Regions from separate parts of the Pseudomonas asiatica genome, predicted to be linked through region 2. Evidence: predicted binding sites of a transcription regulator. Region 2 holds the regulator's gene; each other region holds the start of a gene.

Region 1 (6,538 bases), 330 kb from region 2:
AGATGGGCTACATGGGCCCCGGCCTGCCAGGCCAGCGCTCGGCGCTGGTAGAGCAAGACCGCGCCTTCGTCGAGCAGCAGTGGCAACTGGCCCCGGGCAGCCTGCGCAGCGAAGGCGGCGAGGGCACGGTGGCGCTGTTCGAGCAGATGAAAAGCGGCGTGGTAAAGGCCTGCTGGATCATCTGCAGCAACCCGGTGGCCAGTGTCGCCAACCGCCAGCAGGTGATCGACGGCCTGCGCCAGGCCGAACTGGTGATTACCCAGGATGCCTTCCTCGACACCGAGACCAACCGCTACGCCGACATCCTGCTACCGGCTGCGCTGTGGGCCGAAGGCGAGGGCGTGATGATCAACAGCGAGCGCAACCTCACCCTCATGCCACGTGCCGTCGAACCGCCCGGGCAGAGCCTGCCAGACTGGCAGATCATCGCCCGGGTCGCCTGCGCCATGGGCTATGCCGACGCCTTCGATTACCCCGATGCCGAGGCGGTGTACGAGGAGATCCGCCGCTTTCACAACCCAACCACCGGCTACGACCTGCGGGGCATCGGCTATGCCGAACTACGCGAACAGCCGCACCAGTGGCCCTGCGCCCCAGGCCGCGACAACCCGCGCAGCCCGCTGCGCTACCACAACGACGGCAGCAGCCAGACGCTGTTGCACGATGCCCAAGGCGAGTGCCCGGTGCTGGCCTTCCCGACCGCCAGCGGCAAGGCCCGCTTCTTCGCCCGGCCCTGGTTGCCGGCGGCGGAGCTGCCGGATGCCGATTACCCCATGGTGCTGAATACCGGCCGCGTGCAGCACCAGTGGCACACCCTGACGAAGACCGGCAAGGTACCGGCGCTGAACAAGCTGGAGCCCGGCCCCTTCGTGGAAATCCACCGCGACGATGCTGCCCGGCTGGGCATCGCCGAAAAGGACCAGGTGGCCATTCGCTCGCGCCGCGGGCAGGCCGTGCTACCCGCGCGAATCAGCGACCGGGTCATGCCTGGCAACTGCTTTGCCCCGTTCCACTGGAATGACCTGATCGGCGAGCAACTGGCGATCAACGCCGTGACCTGCGATGCGGTCGACCCGCTGTCGCTGCAGCCGGCGTTCAAGCATTGTGCCGTGACCCTGGAGCGGGTTGCCGGTGAGCGCATCGAAGCCCTTGATCTGAACACTGCCAATCCGGAGCCTGCCCGCATGCCGACCGCCACCCTGTCCCGTCTGCTTGGCCTGGACACCCTGCCAGCCCCGGTGCTGGCCGAGGAAGAGCGCCATTACCTGCAAGGCTTCCTGCTGGGCCTGGACCAGGCCCGCGCCGAGGGCGTGCCCTGCCTGCCGGCCAGTGCGCCGCTGGCCGCCAACCGCCGGTTGTTCGTCGATGGCCTGCTGGCCGGGCTGTTCGCCCAGCCGGCGGTGCTGCCCGATGCGGCGTTGATAGCACCACGGCACCAGGTGCTGTGGGCTTCGCAAACCGGCAACGGCGAGCTGTTGGCCGAACGCTGTGCCGAGCGCCTGCGCGGTGCCGGCCTCGACGTGCAGCTCAGTTGCATGGAAGCGGTCAGCCCGCGCCAGCTGCAGGGCGCCGCCAGCGTGGTGCTGATCGCCAGCACCTTTGGGGATGGCGACGCGCCCGACAGCGCAGCGGCATTCTGGCAAGCCTTGCAAGGCGAGGAGGGCGCCCACTGCGCCGAACTGCCTTTTGCCGTGCTGGCCCTGGGCGACTCCAGTTACGACCAGTTCTGTGGCTTTGGCCGCAAGCTCGACCAACGCCTGGCCGAGCTGGGTGGGCGGCGCCTGCTGCAGCGGGTGGACTGCGAGCCGGACTTCGACGACGCCTTCGCCGCCTGGCTGGATGCGCTGCTGCCCACGTTAGGCAACGCCGCTGCACCGCAACCGGTCACCGAGCCTGCGCCCGTGGCGGCCTATGGCAAGCAGCAACCCTGGGCTGCCACCTTGCTGGAAAACCGCCTGCTCAACGGCCCGGGTGCCAGCAAGGAAACCCGTCAACTGGTGTTCGACCTGAGCGGCAGCGGTTTCACCTATGCCGCCGGTGATGCCTTGGGCGTGTGGCCGCTCAACTGTCCGGCCCTGGTCGACGAGCTGCTGGTGCTGATGCGGCTCGATGGCCAGACCATGGTTCAGCTGAAAGGCCAGCCCGCCATGCCGCTGGCCGAAGCCTTGCAAGCGCACCTGGAGATCGCCAAGGTCACCACGCAGCAGCTGCAGGCCTTCGCCGGCAATGCCCCGGACCTGCAGCGCCTGCTGCAGCCCGAGTGCAAGGCCGAGCTGCAGGACTGGTTGTGGGGGCGGCAACTGGTCGATGTGCTGCGCGCCTTCCCCCAGCAGCTGCCGCTGGCCAGCTGGCTGGAGCTGCTCAAGCCGTTGCAGCCGCGCCTGTATTCGATCAGCTCCAGCCCGCTGGCGCACCCGCAGCAGGTGCACCTGACCGTTTCCACGGTGCGCTATGGCACGCGCAAAGGGGTGTGTTCAAGCTTCCTTGCCGACCGTGCGCAGGCGCTGAAGGTGGCCATCTTCCCGCAAGTGTCGAAGCACTTTCGCCTGCCCGAGGACGACAGCGTGCCGGTGATCATGGTCGGCCCCGGCACCGGCATTGCGCCGTTCAGGGCCTTCCTCGAAGAGCGAGAGGCACGTGGGGCGGAAGGGGCCAACTGGCTGTTCTTCGGCGAGCAGTACGCGGCCACCGATTTCTATTACCAAGAGCAGCTGCAGGCCTGGCAGGATGCAGGGCACTTGCGCCTGGACACAGCGTTCTCGCGCGACCAGGCCGAGAAGGTCTACGTGCAGCAGCGCATGCTCGAACAGGGCGCGCAGTTGTGGCAGTGGCTGGAGGCGGGGGCGTACTTCTATGTGTGTGGCGATGCACAGCGCATGGCCAAGGATGTGGATGCGGCGTTGCGGGCGATCGTCGCCGAGCATGGCGGCATGGATGCAGCGGCGGCTGCGGCTTATGTCGAAGCGCTGGGCAGGGCCAAGCGGTATCGGCGGGATGTGTATTGATGTGCACCGGGATGGGGTGTTGTGCACTGTGAATGTGCATGACCTGTACCGGCCTCTTCGCGGGTAAACCCGCTCCCACAGGTACAGCACAGGTCTGAAAATTGTGGAGATCCCTGTGGGAGCGGGTTCACCCGCGAAGAGGCCGACACAGGCAACCCAGTTGGCACACTCCCTGCTTTACCCTGGTTACAACAAAGCCCAATGATCAACGGCGATCAACCCGGGCCCCCTACCGTGATGAATACAGGCAAAGGCGCCTGGAGCTTCGGCTCCAGGCGCTTTTTTTTTTGATCGAGGATCGGCTTATGAAGGCAACAGCGAGCAGCGGGCAACGAGAGCGACTGGTCATCGTCGGCAACGGCATGGTCGGCCACCATTGCGTCGAACAACTGGTCAGCCGCGGCGCCCTGCAGCGCTTCGAAGTGCATGTGTTCGGCGAAGAGCGCCAACGCGCCTACGACCGCGTGCACCTGTCCGAGTACTTCGGCGGCAGCTGTGCCGAAACCCTGGCCCTGTGCGAGCAGGACTTCTACGGTACCAACGGTGTGCACCTGCACCTCGGCGAAGCGGTGCTGGAAATCGACCGTGAGCGCGGCGAAGTGGTCACCGCCGAGGGCCGCTACGGCTACGATCACTTGGTGCTGGCCACAGGTTCCTACCCGTTCGTGCCGCCGATCGAAGGTTCCAGCGGCAATGCCCGCCTGGTCTACCGCACCCTCGACGACCTCGACGGCATCCGCGCTGCCGCAGCCAGTGCCCGCCGTGGCGTGGTAGTGGGTGGTGGCCTGCTTGGCCTGGAAGCAGCCAACGCCCTCAAGTCGCTGGGCCTGGAAGCCCACGTGGTGGAATTCGCCCCACGGCTGATGCCGGTGCAGCTGGACGGCGAGGGCGGTGCCGCGCTCAAGGCACAGATCGAAGCGCTGGGCGTTGGCGTGCATCTGTCGCGCGCCACCCAGTCGATCAGTGCGGGTGAAGACTACCGCTACCGCATGAACTTCGATGGCGGCGAGCACCTGGAAACCGACCTGATCGTGTTCTCCGCGGGTATCCGCCCGCAGGATGCCCTGGGCCGTGCCTGTGGCCTGGACATCGCCGCGCGTGGCGGCGTGGTCATCGACAACCACTGCCGCAGCAGCGACCCACGCATCTTTGCCATCGGCGAGTGCGCCTCGTGGAACGGCAGCGTGTTCGGCCTGGTCGCCCCGGGCTACAGCATGGCGCGCAACCTGGCGGCATTGCTGATGGGTGAAGCCGCTGGCGAATTCACCGGTGCCGACATGTCGACCAAGCTCAAGTTGCTGGGCGTGGATGTCGGCTCCATCGGCGATGCCCATGGCGCCACCCCGGGCGCACGCAGCTACCGCTTCATCGACGAAGCCAACAGCGCCTACCGCCGGCTGGTGGTGGATGCCAGCGGCAAGCATGTGCTCGGTGCGGTGCTGGTGGGCGACAACAGCTACTACGACACCCTGCTGCAGTACGCCCAGAACGGCATCGCCCTGCCAGCCGACCCCGCGGCACTGATCCTGCCGCAAGGCGGCGCACCGGCCCTGGGTGCTGATGCGCTGCCCGACAGCGCGACCATCTGCTCGTGCCACAACGTCAGCAAGGGCGCGGTCTGCGCCGCCATCGACAGTGGCTGCGGCGACCTTGCCGCAGTCAAGGGCTGCACCAAGGCCGCCACCGGTTGTGGTGGTTGCGCGGCACTGCTCAAGCAGGTGTTCGAGCACGAGCTGACCGCCCGTGGCGTGGCGGTGGACAAGAGCCTGTGCGAGCACTTCGCCTACACCCGTCAGGAGCTGTACGGGCTGGTGCGGGTAGAGGGTATCCGCACCTTCAACGAACTGCTCGAACGCCACGGCAAGGGCCACGTTGGCTGCGACATCTGCAAGCCGGCGGTGGGCAGTATCCTCGCCTCGTGCTGGAACCAGCCGATCATGGACCCGGCGCTGGTGCCGCTGCAGGACACCAACGACACCTTCATGGCCAACATGCAGAAGAACGGCACGTACTCGGTGGTGCCGCGCATCCCCGGTGGTGAGATCACCCCCGACAAGCTCATCGTGATCGGCCAGGTGGCGAAAAAGTACGACCTGTACACCAAGATCACCGGCGGCCAGCGCATCGACCTGTTCGGCGCCCAGTTGCACGAGCTGCCGCTGATCTGGGGCGAGCTGATCGAGGCCGGCTTCGAAACCGGCCATGCCTACGGCAAGTCGACCCGCACGGTGAAATCGTGCGTCGGCAGCACCTGGTGCCGTTACGGCGTGCAGGACAGCGTCGGCATGGCCCTGCGCCTGGAAGACCGCTACAAAGGCCTGCGCAGCCCGCACAAGCTCAAGTTCGCGGTTTCCGGCTGCACTCGCGAATGCGCCGAGGCACAGAGCAAGGACATCGGCGTGATCGCCACCGACAAGGGCTGGAACCTGTACGTGTGCGGCAATGGCGGCATGCGCCCGCGGCATGCCGAACTGTTTGCCACCGACCTCGACGACGAAACCCTGGTGCGCCTGATCGACCGCGTGCTGATGTTCTACATCCGCACCGCCGACAAACTGCAGCGCACCTCGGTGTGGCGCGAGAACCTGGAAGGTGGGCTGGACTACCTGAAGCAGGTGATCATCGACGACAGCCTGGGCCTGGCCAGCGAGCTGGAGGCGCAGATGCAGCATGTGGTCGACCAGTATGAATGCGAATGGGCCAACGCCCTCAACGACCCCGAGAAGCTCAAGCGCTTCCGTACTTTCGTCAACGACCGCCGCGCCGACCCGGACGTGCACTTCGTGCGCGAACGCGAACAGCGCCGGCCTGCTGCGCCACTGCACCTGATCCCAACCGTCGAGGAGGCTGTCTGATGAACCTGTCCAATGCTGCTGTGAAAACCCACGAGAACTGGCAGGCGGTGTGCCAGGCGGATGACCTGGTGGCCGATTCCGGGGTGGTGGTCTGGCTCGACGGGGCCCAGGTCGCGCTGTTCTACCTGCCGGGGCAGGCGCAGCCGCTGTACGCGGTGGACAACCGCGACCCGCGGTCCGGCGCCAACATCATCGGCCGCGGGCTGGTTGGCAGTGTGCAGGGCGAGCTGGTGGTGGCCGCGCCGTTGTACAAGCAGCACTTCAGCCTGGAGAGCGGAGAGTGCCTGGAAGATGGCGGGCAGCGCCTGCGGGTGTGGCCGGTGCGGTTGAACGGGGAGGCGGTGGAGTTGGCTGTGGCCTGATGCTCATCAGTTGCCTGCACCGGCCCTTTCGCGGGTGAACCCGCTCCCACAGGTACTGCACAGGTCTGGAGAACTGTGGAGATCCCTGTGGGAGCGGGTTCACCCGCGAAAGGGCCGGTACAGGTTATTTGCATGCGGTAAGCTTGAGCCCATGAACCTCGACACCCGCATCAAGTACCGACACCTGCTGTGCTTCCTGGAGATTGCCCGGCAGGGCAGCCTGGCCAGGGCTGCCGACATCCTGGCAATCAGCCAGCCAGCCATCTCCAAGACCCTCAAGGAACTCGAAGACCTGCTGGAAACGCGCCTGTTCGCG
Region 2 (6,538 bases):
AGCTTGTCCGGCGCACGGCCAACCCTGACCTGGCAGGGGAAGCGGCCGGCAACGCCGACGAACTTGGCTGCCGCCCGGGCATGCAGACCCAGCTTGTTGATGATGGTGATTTCACGGGCGGGCATCGTGGGGCGGATCCTTGGGCTAGAGGTCGCGGTGGCGGACCTGGACGTTTTTCAGGGATTGCTGCAGCAGCTGGCCAAGGCGTTCGGTGATGTACACCGAGCGGTGGTGACCGCCGGTGCAGCCAATGGCAATGGTGACGTAGGCACGGTTGCTGGCGGCGAAGCGGGGCAGCCACTTGAGCAGGTAGCTGGAAATGTCGTTGAACATCTCTTCGACATCCGGCTGTGCGGCCAGGTAGTCGATTACCGGTTGGTCGAGGCCGGAGTGCTCACGCAGCTCAGGCTTCCAGTAGGGGTTGGGCAGGCAGCGCACATCGAACACCAGGTCGGCATCGACCGGCATTCCGCGCTTGAAACCGAACGACTCGACCAGGAACGCGGTGCCAGGCTCGGGCTGGTTGAGCAGGCGCAGCTTGATCGAATCACGCAACTGGTACAGGTTCAGGCTGGTGGTATCGATCTTCAGGTCGGCCAGGTCAGCAATCGGCCCCAGCAATTCGCTTTCCACCCGAATCGCTTCCGCGAGCGAGCGGTTGGCGTTGGTCAGCGGGTGGCGCCGGCGGGTTTCCGAAAAGCGCTTGAGCAGCATGTCTTCGTCGGCATCCAGGTACAGCACGTCGCACTGGATATGCCGGGCGCGGGCTTCTTCGAGCAACTCGGGGAAGCGCGTCAGGTGGCTGGGCAGGTTGCGCGCGTCGATCGACACGGCGACCTTGGGTTGCAGCAACTCGGTATTGATCAGTGCATTTTCCGCCAGCTGTGGCAGCAGCCCGGCGGGCAGGTTGTCAATGCAGTAGAAACCGTTGTCTTCCAGGACATCGAGGGCGGTGCTCTTGCCGGAGCCGGACCGGCCGCTGACGATGATCAGGCGCATGTTCAGTGCTCGTTCTGTACGTCCAGGACAACCTGGAACAGGGCCTCGCTGCTGGTGGCCGCACGCAGGCGATCACGGACCTCCTTGCGATCGAGCATGCTGGCAATCTGGCGCAGCAGTTCCAGATGGGCATCGGTGGCGGCTTCAGGCACCAGCAGGACGAACAGCAGGTCCACCGGCGCGCCATCGATGGCGTCGTAGTCGATAGGGGCTTCCAGGTGCAGCAGGGCGCTGACCGGAGCGGAACATCCTTCAAGCCGGCAGTGCGGGATGGCGATGCCGTTGCCGAAACCGGTCGAACCGAGTTTTTCCCGGGCGACCAGTTTTTCGAAGACGTCTTGCATCTCCAGTTCGGGCACTTGTTCGGCGATGACGGTGGCGACCTTTTCCAGGGCGCGCTTCTTGCTGCCGCCCGGCACGTTCACGAGGGAACGGCCGGGGGTCAGGATGGTTTCAAGTCGGATCATGGATGAGGGGGATCAGCGGGCAGCTGCACCTTGCAGCAGGCTTTGCTGTTTTTCCTTGTGTTTTTTCAGTTGGCGGTCGAGCTTGTCGGCCAAGGCGTCGATCGCTGCATACATGTCTTCGTGTTCGGCGTTGGCAACCACTTCGCCGCCGGGAATCTGCAAGGTCGCCTCGACCTTCTGCTGCAGCTTCTCGACTTTCATGATGACCTGCACGTTGGTGATCTTGTCGAAGTGACTTTCCACGCGAGCGAGCTTTTCAAGCACATAATCGCGCAGTGGCTGGGTGACTTCTACATGCTGTCCACTGATATTGACTTGCATACAGCTTCTCCTTTGTTGCCCGTGCATAAAGAGGCAGGTCTTGCACCTGCCCCACAAACGCTGTGGCACATCTCAGGGGCTACATCAGTCGCTTGCGCTCGCTCGACGGTGCGATGCCGAGGGACTCGCGGTACTTGGCGACGGTGCGACGGGCTACCTGGATGCCTTGTGCCTCCAGTAAACCAGCGATCTTGCTGTCACTCAATGGCTTTTTCTGATTTTCCGCCGCAACCAGTTTCTTGATGATCGCGCGGATCGCCGTAGACGAGCATTCTCCGCCTTCGGAGGTGCTGACGTGGCTTGAGAAAAAGTATTTCAGTTCGTAGATGCCACGCGGGGTGTGCATGTATTTCTGCGTGGTTACCCGCGAAATGGTCGACTCGTGCATGCCCACCGCTTCGGCGATGTCATGCAGTACCAGCGGCTTCATCGCTTCGTCGCCGTGGTCGAGGAAGCCGCGCTGGTGCTCGACGATCTGCGTGGCCACCTTCATCAGGGTTTCGTTGCGGCTTTGCAGGCTCTTGATGAACCAGCGCGCTTCCTGCAGCTGGTTGCGCATGAAGGTGTTGTCGGCGCTGGTGTCGGCCCGGCGCACAAACCCGGCGTACTGCGGGTTGACGCGCAGGCGCGGAATGGCCTCCTGGTTCAGCTCCACCAGCCAGCGGTCGCTGTCCTTGCGCACGATGACGTCGGGCACCACGTACTCGGGCTCGCTGGACTCGATCTGCGAGCCGGGGCGCGGGTTGAGGCTTTGTACCAGCTCGATGACCTGGCGCAGCTCGTCTTCCTTGATTTTCATGCGACGCATCAGCTGGCTGTAGTCACGGCTGCCGAGCAGGTCGATGAAGTCGGTGACCAGGCGCTTGGCTTCGGCCATCCACGGGGTGCTGGCGGGCAGTTGGCGTAGTTGCAGCAACAGGCATTCGCCCAGGGTACGGGCGGCAACGCCGGCTGGCTCGAACTGCTGGATGCGGTGCAGCACCGCTTCGACCTCGTCCAGCTCGATATCCAGCTCCGGGTCGAAACCGGCGCAGATCTCCTCGAGGGTGTCTTCCAGGTAGCCCTGGCCGTTGATGCTGTCGATCAGGGTGACGGCGATCAGGCGGTCGGTGTCGGACATCGGAGCCAGGTTCAGTTGCCACAACAGGTGGCTTTGCAGGCTTTCGCCGGCCGATGTGCGGGTGGTGAAGTCCCACTCGTCGTCGTCGTTGCTCGGCAGGCTGCTGGCACTGGTCTGGTAGATGTCTTCCCAGGCGGTGTCGACCGGCAGTTCGTTGGGGATGCGCTCGCTCCACTCACCGTCTTCCAGGGTGTCGGCACTGGTAGTGCTTTCCTGGAAGCTGTTGTCCTGGACTTCGGCGGCCGGCTTGTTCTCGGCGTTGTCCGCCATCGGGTCGCTGTTGTCGAAGTCGTCGCCGTCTTCCTGACGTTCGAGCATCGGGTTCGACTCCAGCGCTTCCTGGATTTCCTGTTGGAGGTCCAGGGTGGAGAGCTGGAGCAGGCGGATGGCCTGTTGCAACTGCGGTGTCATCGTCAGTTGCTGGCCCATTTTTAGGACGAGCGATGGTTTCATGGCTGGGGCTTAATACCTTGTTCGCCGGCGCGCATGCGCCATCCACTACACGAGGGCGCCGGGGCGCCAGATCAAGCAAGTTTTATGCCTTAAATTGTAGCGTTTGCCTAGAGCACCGTAACACTTTACCCCGGGTTTCAGGGCGATTTGCCAGTACTCCAGGCGCGTGCCGGGCTCAGAGCCGGAACTCGTGGCCCAGATAAACCTCTTTGACCAGGTCGTTGGCCAGGATGGTTTCGGCGTCGCCTTCGGCGATCAGCCGGCCATCGTTGACGATATAGGCGGTTTCGCAGATATCCAGGGTCTCACGCACGTTGTGGTCGGTGATCAGTACACCGATACCCTTGGCCTTGAGGTGATGGATGATCTGCTTGATGTCGCCGACCGAAATCGGGTCGACACCGGCAAACGGTTCGTCCAGCAGGATGAACTTGGGTGCGGTCGCCAGCGCGCGGGCAATTTCCACGCGGCGGCGCTCACCACCGGACAGGCTCATGCCGAGGTTGTCGCGAATGTGGCTGATGTGGAACTCCTGCAGCAGGCTTTCCAGCTCTTTGCGCCGGCCGTCGCGATCGAGTTCCTTGCGGGTCTCGAGGATGGCCATGATGTTGTCGGCCACCGACAGCTTGCGGAAGATCGAGGCTTCCTGCGGCAGGTAGCCGATGCCGGCGCGGGCGCGACCGTGCATGGGCTGGTGGCTGACATCGAGGTTGTCGATCAGCACGCGCCCCTGATCGGCCTGGACCAGGCCGACGATCATGTAGAAGCAGGTGGTCTTGCCGGCGCCGTTGGGGCCGAGCAGGCCGACGATCTGGCCGCTGTCGATCGACAGGCTGACGTCACGTACGACTTGCCGCCCCTTGTAGCTCTTGGCCAGGTGCTGGGCTTTGAGGGTTGCCATTTACTCGGCCTTCTTCTTGGGCTGGATCACCATGTCGATACGCTGACGCGGCGAGGTCACGTTGCCACCGCGACCGGCGGTTGCCACCTGGGTCTGGGTGTTGTAGACGATCTTCTCGCCTTCGGTGGTGTTGCCTTCGTTCTCGACCTTGGCGCGGTCGGTGAGGATCACCATGTCCTTCTGCGACTGGTACTGGATGGTCACCGCCCAGCCTTTCATCTTGTCTGGCTTGGCTGCGCTCTGCTGCTGCTCGAAGTAGGCCAGGTTGCCCACCGAGGTCACCACGTCGATGTCGCCGGAGGCGGAGCGGGTGATGGTCACGGTGTTGCCTTTGATCATCATCGAACCCTGGGTGATGATCACGTCGCCGGTGTAGGTGGCCACGCCCTGCTTGTCGTCCAGGTGGGCGTTGTCGGCCTGGATGCGGATAGGCTGGTCACGGTCGTTCGGCAGGGCGAGGGCGCTCGCGCTTCCCAGTGCTGCGCTCAGGCTGAGCAAAAGGGGGAGGGTTTTAACGAGCCTCATACTGTCCTCTTACGTTAGAGAGCAAGTCCATCTTGCCTTCTTTCAAATACGCTTTCATTCCTTTGCCCGTAGTTGTGCCACCGGCGCCGTCGATTCTAACGGCTTGCTCGGTCTGCGCATATTGCTTCTGCGGGAACACGGTCATGCGTGAGCTGGTAATGATCATTTCGCGCTGCTTTTCGTCGGTGCGGGCGACCCGTACGTTGTCGATCAGTTCGACTTCGCTGCCGTCCGGGTTGACTTCGGCGCGGGTGCTCTGCACATGCCACGGGTATTCGGTACCGCGGTACAGGTGCAGGTCCGGCGTGGTCAGCAGGGTGATTTCGCTGGCCTTGAGGTGTTCGACCTTGTCGGCGGTCATTTCGTACTGCAATTTGCCGTCGGGCAGGAACTGCACGCTGTGGGCGTTGACCGCGTAGTAGTCGATGGCGCTTTCGTCGACCTGGGTCACCGGCTTGTCGAGGAAGCTTTCCGGGCTGACATTCCAGTAGCCGATCGCCACCAGCAGGGCGGCGATCACTGCGAGCAGCGCAATGTTGCGGGCTTTCTTGCTGAGCATGGGCAGCCTTACAGGTAGTTGGCGTTGGCAGCGTCCAGGGTGCCCTGGGCCTGCATGATCAGTTCGCAGAATTCACGGGCCGCGCCTTCGCCGCCACGTGCCTGGGTCACGCCATGGGCGTGCTGGCGAACGAACGGCGCGGCGTTGGCCACTGCCATGCCCAGGGCGACCCGGCGGATTACCGGCAGGTCGGGCAGGTCGTCGCCCAGGTAGGCCACTTGAGCATAGCTCAGGCCCAGTTCGGCGAGCAGGCCGTCCAGCACCACCAGTTTGTCCTCGCGGCCCTGGTACAGGTGCGGGATGCCGAGGTTCTTCGCCCGGCGCTCGACCACCGGGGTCTTGCGCCCGCTGATGATCGCGGTGGTCACGCCCGAGGCCATGAGCATCTTGATGCCCTGGCCGTCGAGGGTGTTGAAGGTCTTGAACTCGCTGCCGTCCTCGAGGAAGTACAGGCGCCCGTCGGTGAGCACGCCGTCCACGTCGAACACTGCCAGCTTGATGTTCTTGCCGCGTTGCATGAGGTCCTGGTTCATTCCATCGCTCCTTTACATCACGCCGGCGCGCAGCAGGTCGTGCATGTTCAGGGCGCCGGTGGGGCGGTCCTCGCGGTCCACCACCACCAGGGCGCCGATCTTGTGGTCTTCCATGATCTTCAGGGCCTCGGCCGCAAGCATTTCGGCGCGGGCCGTCTTGCCGTGCACGGTCATTACCTGGTCGATCAGGGTGGTGTGGACGTCGATGTTGCGGTCCAGGCTGCGGCGCAGGTCGCCGTCGGTGAAGATCCCTGCCAGCTTGCCATCGGCTTCGACGATCACGGTCATGCCCAGGCCTTTGCGGGACATTTCAAGGAGTGCGTCCTTGAGCAGGGTGCCGCGGGGCACCTGGGGCAGTTCGTCGCCGGCGTGCATCACGTTTTCCACCTTGAGCAGCAGGCGGCGGCCCAGTGCACCACCCGGGTGCGAGAAGGCAAAGTCCTCGGCGGTGAAGCCGCGAGCTTCGAGCAGGGCAATGGCCAGCGCGTCGCCCAGCACCAGCGATGCGGTGGTGGAGGAGGTGGGGGCCAGGTTCAGCGGGCAGGCCTCTTGCTCGACGCGGGCGTCGAGGTTGACCTCGGCAGCTTGGGCCAGGGGCGAGTCCGGGTTGCCGGTCAGGCTGATCAGCTTGATGCCCAGGCGCTTGATCAGCGGCAGCAG
Region 3 (6,538 bases), 1.4 Mb from region 2:
GGTGGTGTGCGTGCAGACGGCTCATCACACCTTTGTCGCAATACAGCAAGTACTGGCGGTTGGCATCCAGCTGCTTGAACTTGCTGTTGATGGCATAGAACGGCATGGCCTGGACTTCGATACCGTCGAGCACCAGAGGTTCGTCTTCCTGGGCATCGGGGTGACGAATGTCGATGACGATCTGGCCGGGCAGCGCCTCGGTCACTTCCTCGATTTCGATGTCCTTGCCCAGTTCGTCGATCACATGGTCGATGGAGATCAGCCGGGCGCGTTCCAGAGCGCGCTCCAGCACGGCCATGTCGAACTGCTTCTCTTCATGCTCCATGCGGTGGCGCTTGGCGTGGGTGGTCGGGTTTACCGAGATCACGCCGCAGTATTCTGGCATGTGCTTGGCGAAGTCGGCAGTGCCGATCGCATAGGCCTGGTCGATGATGTCCTGCTTGTGGCTGGCCAGCAGCGGGCGCAGCACCAGCTTGTCGGTGGCCGAGTCGATGATCGACAGGTTCGGCAGGGTCTGGCTGGACACCTGGGAAATCGCCTCGCCGGTGACCAGCGCGTCGATCTCCAGGCGGTCGGCCATGTGCGCGGCACCGCGCAGCATCATGCGCTTCAGGGTCACACCCATGTAGCTGTTGTCGACCTTGTTGAGGATCTCGCCGACCACTTCCTCGAACGGCACGCTGATGAACAGCACGCGCTGGCTGCTGCCGAACTTCTTCCACAGGTAGTGGGCCACTTCCATCACGCCCAACTCGTGGGCACGGCCGCCGAGGTTGAAGAAGCAGAAGTGGGTCATCAGGCCACGGCGCATCATCTGGTAGGCCGCCACGGTGGAGTCGAAGCCGCCGGACATCAGTACCAGGGTCTGCTCCAGGGCGCCCAGCGGGTAGCCGCCGATGCCCTGGTGCTGGTTGTGGATCACGTACAGGCGCTGGTCGCGGATTTCGATGCGCACCAGCACTTCCGGGTTTTTCAGCTCGATGCCGGCTGCGCCGCACTGCTGACGCAACTGGCTGCCGACATAACGGTCGACGTCCATCGAGGTGAAGTCGTGGTGGCCGCCGCGCTTGCAGCGCACGGCGAAGTGCTTGCCGGCCAGCAGATGACCGAAGTGCTGCTTGCACTTGGCGACGATGTCGTCGAAGTCGCCGAGCGGGTATTCCTCTACCTGCAGGAAGTGGGTGATACCCGGGGTGCAGGTGAGGCGCTCGATCATCTCGCGCTGGACTTTTTCGTCTTCGACGCGGGTGACCACTTCGAGATTGTCCCAGACACCATCGACCACGAGCTCAGGGTCAAGGTCCTTGAGCACGTTGCGGATGTTCTTGCCGAGCTGGCGGATGAAGCGCTTGCGCACCGGCCGGCTCTTGATGGTGATTTCTGGGAAGACTTTGACGATAAGTTTCATTGGTTAACAGCGCGCGCAGGGCCTGCCGAAAATGAGGGGCGCGAATTATAGCGGAAATTGCTCAGGATTTGACCAACTTTTGTACAGAAGGTCGGATTTATATTGCCTGCACCGGCCTCATCGCCGGCAAGCCAGCTCCCACAGGCCATCCGCAGCTCTCAAGACTTACGCCCTACCTGTGGGAGCGGGCGAGCCCGCAAAGAGGCCCTCAAAGAAAGCACATAATTCAAGCAATGCACACTATTGGTGCACAACTACCAAAATTCGCATCTTAAGGGTGCATTTTTACCCGCCAACTCTGCGCCCAATGCCCGCAAACGCCCCCTTTTATCCCGCCCTCGCCATTTTCGGGCACTGGCATGCAATTTGCTCCCTTGTGAGGCAGGTAAGCTTGGCCGACTATCCGCGCCCGGCAACACCCTTTTTCCAGGGCAGCGGCCCACCGCGCTCTAGACCATCCGGAGGACAACATGTCGAAGTCGGTTCAACTCATCAAAGATCATGACGTCAAGTGGATTGATCTGCGTTTCACGGACACCAAAGGCATTCAGCACCACGTGACCATGCCGTCGCGTGATGCGCTGGAAGACGACTTCTTCGAAGTCGGCAAGATGTTCGACGGTTCCTCCATCGCTGGCTGGAAAGGCATCGAAGCTTCCGACATGATCCTGATGCCGGTCGACGAAACTGCCGTACTGGACCCGTTCACCGAAGAGCCAACCCTGATCATCACCTGCGACATCGTCGACCCGTCGAGCATGCAGGGCTACGATCGTGACCCTCGCGCCATCGCCAAGCGCGCCGAAGAGTACCTGAAGAGCACCGGCATCGGTGACACCGTATTCGCCGGCCCGGAGCCAGAGTTCTTCATCTTCGACGAAGTTAAGTTCCAGTCGGACATCTCCGGCTCGATGTTCAAGATCTTCTCCGAGCAAGGCTCGTGGATGACCGGCGCTGATGTGGAAGGCGGCAACAAAGGCCACCGTCCAGGCGTGAAAGGCGGCTACTTCCCGGTTCCGCCGTTCGACCACGACCACGAAATCCGTACCGCCATGTGCAACGCACTGGAAGAAATGGGTCAGACCGTCGAAGTTCACCACCACGAAGTGGCGACTGCCGGCCAGAACGAAATCGGCGTCAAGTTCAACACCCTGGTGAAGAAGGCTGACGAAGTACAGGCACTGAAGTACGTCGTGCACAACGTTGCCGACGCCTACGGCCGTACCGCCACTTTCATGCCGAAGCCTCTGTACGGCGACAACGGCTCGGGCATGCACGTGCACATGTCGATCTGGAAAGACGGCAAGAACACCTTCTCGGGTGAAGGCTATGCCGGCCTGTCCGACACCGCCCTGTACTTCATCGGCGGTATCATCAAGCACGGTAAGGCCCTGAACGGCTTCACCAACCCGTCGACCAACTCCTACAAGCGTCTGGTCCCAGGCTTCGAAGCCCCGGTAATGCTGGCCTACTCGGCTCGCAACCGTTCCGCCTCGATCCGTATTCCTTACGTCGGCAGCCCGAAAGCCCGCCGTATCGAAGCTCGCTTCCCGGATCCATCGGCCAACCCATACCTGGCCTTCGCGGCCCTGCTGATGGCCGGCCTGGACGGTATCCAGAACAAGATCCACCCAGGCGATGCTGCCGACAAGAACCTGTACGACCTGCCGCCTGAAGAGGCCAAGGACATCCCGCAGGTTTGCGGCAGCCTGAAGGAAGCTCTGGAAGAGCTGGACAAGGGCCGTGCGTTCCTGACCAAGGGCGGCGTGTTCTCCGACGACTTCATCGATGCCTTCATCGAGCTGAAGAGCGAAGAAGAAATCAAGGTCCGCACCTTCGTTCACCCGCTGGAATACGAGCTGTACTACAGCTGCTGATCTGATCGGCGCCTGGCGCCGATGACATGATCACGAACGGCCTCCTTCGGGAGGCCGTTTTCGTTTCCGTGGCTGCCTCATCGATTTCATACAGAACCAGCAGATGCCGCTGACATTTCGCCGCCCCTTCAGCACGCAGGGTAGGCGTCCCTTCAGTCGACGGACATCACGCCATGCGCAAACTTCTACCTGCAATGATTACCGTATCCGCCCTCCTCGCCGGCTGCGCCAGCAACGGCACCGCGCCAGGCCAGGCAACGTCACAGGTGCTTCACCGCGCCACCGGCAGTTGGGACGGCACCCCCTATCGCGATTACCCCGAAGGACGACCAGTGCTGTCGCTGGTGAAAGTCAGCATCCCCGCCCACACAACCCTCGGCTGGCACTGCCATCAGGCCCTCAATCTGGGCTATCTGGCGGAGGGCAGACTTGAGGTGGAAACCCGCGACGGCAAGCGCACAAGCCTGGTTGCAGGCCAGACGCTGGCAGAACTTCAAGGGGAAGTGCACCGCGGGCACACCACCGCGCAGCCCGCCACTGTCATGGTGTTCCACGCAAGCAATGAAGACCTGGCGTTTTCAACGCCAGAAGCCGAATGCCCGCCAACTGTGCGATAAACCCTGAAACCACCTATGCTCCATATTGGTGCATTCTGAGAGCTAACGCCCCCGAATGCACCCCAAAAGCGATCACATGAACCGTTTAATCAGTTCATTCTGGTGCGGTTTTTCCCGTTTTCAGGGCTTTATCGGCAAATTCCGCTTCTTTTCGGAGCCTTGGTTTGGTTCTTGCATTTTTTGCCCAAAGACTGGAATCAGCGGATCCACCGCGCGCCCGACCATGGCCGCGCCCATGCCCGACACGCGCCAAAAGAGGTCGACGACGCCCTATGACCATCAGCGATGCCCAGCACCGTCTGCTTCTGGACAACCTGACCACCGCCACGCTGCTGCTCAACGCCGAGCTGCGCCTGGAGTACATGAACCCGGCCGCGGAAATGCTCCTGGCGGTCAGTGGCCAGCGCAGCCATGGGCAGTTCATCAGCGAACTGTTCACCGAGTCGACCGAGGCGCTCAGCTCGCTGCGCCAGGCGGTCGAGCAGGCGCACCCGTTCACCAAGCGCGAAGCGCAGCTCACCTCGCTGACCGGGCAGGCCATCACCGTCGACTACGCGGTAACGCCGATCCTGCACCAGGGCCAGACCCTGCTGCTGCTGGAGGTGCACCCACGCGACCGGCTGCTGCGCATTACCAAGGAAGAGGCCCAGCTGAGCAAGCAGGAAACCACCAAGATGCTGGTGCGCGGCCTGGCCCACGAAATCAAGAACCCCCTTGGCGGCATCCGCGGCGCAGCCCAGCTGCTGGCCCGCGAACTGCCTGAAGAAGGCCTGCGTGACTATACCAACGTGATCATCGAGGAAGCCGACCGCCTGCGTAACCTGGTCGACCGCATGCTCGGTTCGAACAAGCTGCCGTCGCTGGCCATGACCAACATCCACGAAGTGCTGGAGCGGGTCTGCAGCTTGGTAGAGGCCGAAAGCCAGGGCTGCATCACTTTGGTGCGCGACTATGACCCCAGCCTGCCGGATGTGTTGATCGACCGCGAGCAGATGATCCAGGCCGTGCTCAACATCGTGCGCAATGCCATGCAGGCGATCAGTTCGCAGAACGAACTGCGCCTGGGCCGCATCACCCTGCGCAGCCGTGCCCTGCGCCAGTTCACCATCGGCCACGTGCGCCATCGCCTGGTGGCGCGGGTCGAGATCATCGACAACGGCCCGGGCATCCCGCCGGAACTGCAGGACACCCTCTTCTATCCCATGGTCAGCGGCCGCCCGGACGGTACCGGGCTGGGCCTGGCCATCACCCAGAACATCATCAGCCAGCACCAGGGCCTGATCGAGTGTGAAAGCCATGCAGGCCACACCGCCTTCTCGATCTACCTGCCCCTGGAACAAGGAGCCACCGCCTCATGAGCCGAAGTGAAACCGTATGGATCGTCGACGATGATCGCTCCATCCGCTGGGTCCTGGAAAAAGCCCTGCAACAGGAAGGCATGACCACCCAGAGCTTCGACAGCGCCGATGGCGTGATGGGCCGCCTGGCACGCCAGCAACCGGACGTGATCATTTCCGACATCCGCATGCCGGGCACCAGCGGCCTCGACCTGCTGGCACAGATCCGTGAGCAGCACCCGCGCCTGCCGGTCATCATCATGACCGCCCACTCCGACCTGGACAGCGCCGTTGCGTCGTACCAGGGCGGTGCATTCGAGTACCTGCCCAAGCCATTCGATGTGGACGAGGCGGTCTCGCTGGTCAAGCGCGCTAACCAGCACGCCCAGGAGCAACAAGGGCTGGATGTGCCGCAGAGCCTGGCGCGCACCCCGGAAATCATCGGTGAAGCACCGGCAATGCAGGAGGTGTTCCGCGCCATCGGCCGCCTCAGCCACTCCAACATCACCGTGCTGATCAACGGTGAGTCCGGTACCGGCAAGGAGCTGGTGGCCCACGCCCTGCACCGCCACAGCCCGCGTGCGGCCTCACCGTTCATCGCACTGAACATGGCAGCCATCCCCAAGGACCTGATGGAGTCCGAGCTGTTCGGCCATGAAAAGGGCGCCTTCACCGGCGCCGCCAACCTGCGCCGAGGGCGCTTCGAGCAGGCCGACGGCGGCACCCTGTTCCTCGACGAGATCGGCGACATGCCCGCCGACACACAGACCCGCCTGCTGCGAGTGCTGGCCGATGGCGAGTTCTATCGCGTGGGCGGCCACGTGCCGGTCAAGGTCGATGTGCGCATCATCGCCGCCACCCACCAGAACCTGGAGTCGCTGGTACAGGCCGGCAAGTTCCGCGAGGACTTGTTCCACCGCCTGAACGTGATTCGCATCCACATCCCACGGCTGGCCGACCGCCGCGAGGATATCCCCGCCCTCGCCCGCCACTTCCTCGCCCGCGCCGCCCAGGAGCTGGCGGTCGAGCCGAAGATCCTCAAGCCGGAAACCGAGGAATTCATCCGCAACCTGCCGTGGCCGGGCAACGTACGGCAAATGGAAAACACCTGCCGCTGGATCACCGTGATGGCCTCCAGCCGCGAAGTGCTGATCGGCGACCTGCCGCCAGAACTGCTGAACCTGCCACAGGACGCCGCGCCGGTAACCAACTGGGAGCAGGCCCTGCGCCAGTGGGCCGACCAGGCGCTGGCGCGCGGGCAGACCAGCCTGCTGGACAGCGCAGTGCCGAGCTTCGAGC

The links. The regulator sigma-54, encoded in region 2, starts transcription at its own class of promoters, with help from an activator protein. The targets are predictions, from matches to a motif close to ANTGGCATNNANNTTGCTNT.
Region 1: the regulator sigma-54 is predicted to act here: its motif matches at 3,165-3,184, upstream of nirB (nitrite reductase large subunit NirB).
Region 3: the regulator sigma-54 is predicted to act here: its motif matches at 1,762-1,781, upstream of glnA (type I glutamate--ammonia ligase).

What each region holds. Positions count from the first base shown of each region.
Region 1 is NZ_CP157874.1:1,372,965-1,379,502, forward strand. Features, by position in the region: gene ABNP31_RS06320 (bifunctional nitrate reductase/sulfite reductase flavoprotein subunit alpha) at 1-3,005, shown strand, start outside; gene nirB (nitrite reductase large subunit NirB) at 3,311-5,860, shown strand; gene nirD (nitrite reductase small subunit NirD) at 5,860-6,222, shown strand; gene pcaQ (pca operon transcription factor PcaQ) at 6,374-6,538, shown strand, end outside.
Region 2 is NZ_CP157874.1:1,044,245-1,050,782, forward strand. Features, by position in the region: gene ABNP31_RS04795 (HPr family phosphocarrier protein) at 1-125, opposite strand, end outside; gene rapZ (RNase adapter RapZ) at 145-999, opposite strand; gene ptsN (PTS IIA-like nitrogen regulatory protein PtsN) at 1,002-1,466, opposite strand; gene hpf (ribosome hibernation-promoting factor, HPF/YfiA family) at 1,479-1,787, opposite strand; gene ABNP31_RS04815 (RNA polymerase factor sigma-54) at 1,867-3,360, opposite strand; gene lptB (LPS export ABC transporter ATP-binding protein) at 3,536-4,261, opposite strand; gene lptA (lipopolysaccharide transport periplasmic protein LptA) at 4,262-4,786, opposite strand; gene lptC (LPS export ABC transporter periplasmic protein LptC) at 4,773-5,345, opposite strand; gene ABNP31_RS04835 (KdsC family phosphatase) at 5,354-5,878, opposite strand; gene ABNP31_RS04840 (KpsF/GutQ family sugar-phosphate isomerase) at 5,891-6,538, opposite strand, start outside.
Region 3 is NZ_CP157874.1:5,462,538-5,469,075, forward strand. Features, by position in the region: gene thiI (tRNA uracil 4-sulfurtransferase ThiI) at 1-1,408, opposite strand, end outside; gene glnA (type I glutamate--ammonia ligase) at 1,879-3,285, shown strand; gene ABNP31_RS24370 (cupin domain-containing protein) at 3,459-3,902, shown strand; gene glnL (nitrogen regulation protein NR(II)) at 4,175-5,260, shown strand; gene ntrC (nitrogen regulation protein NR(I)) at 5,257-6,538, shown strand, end outside.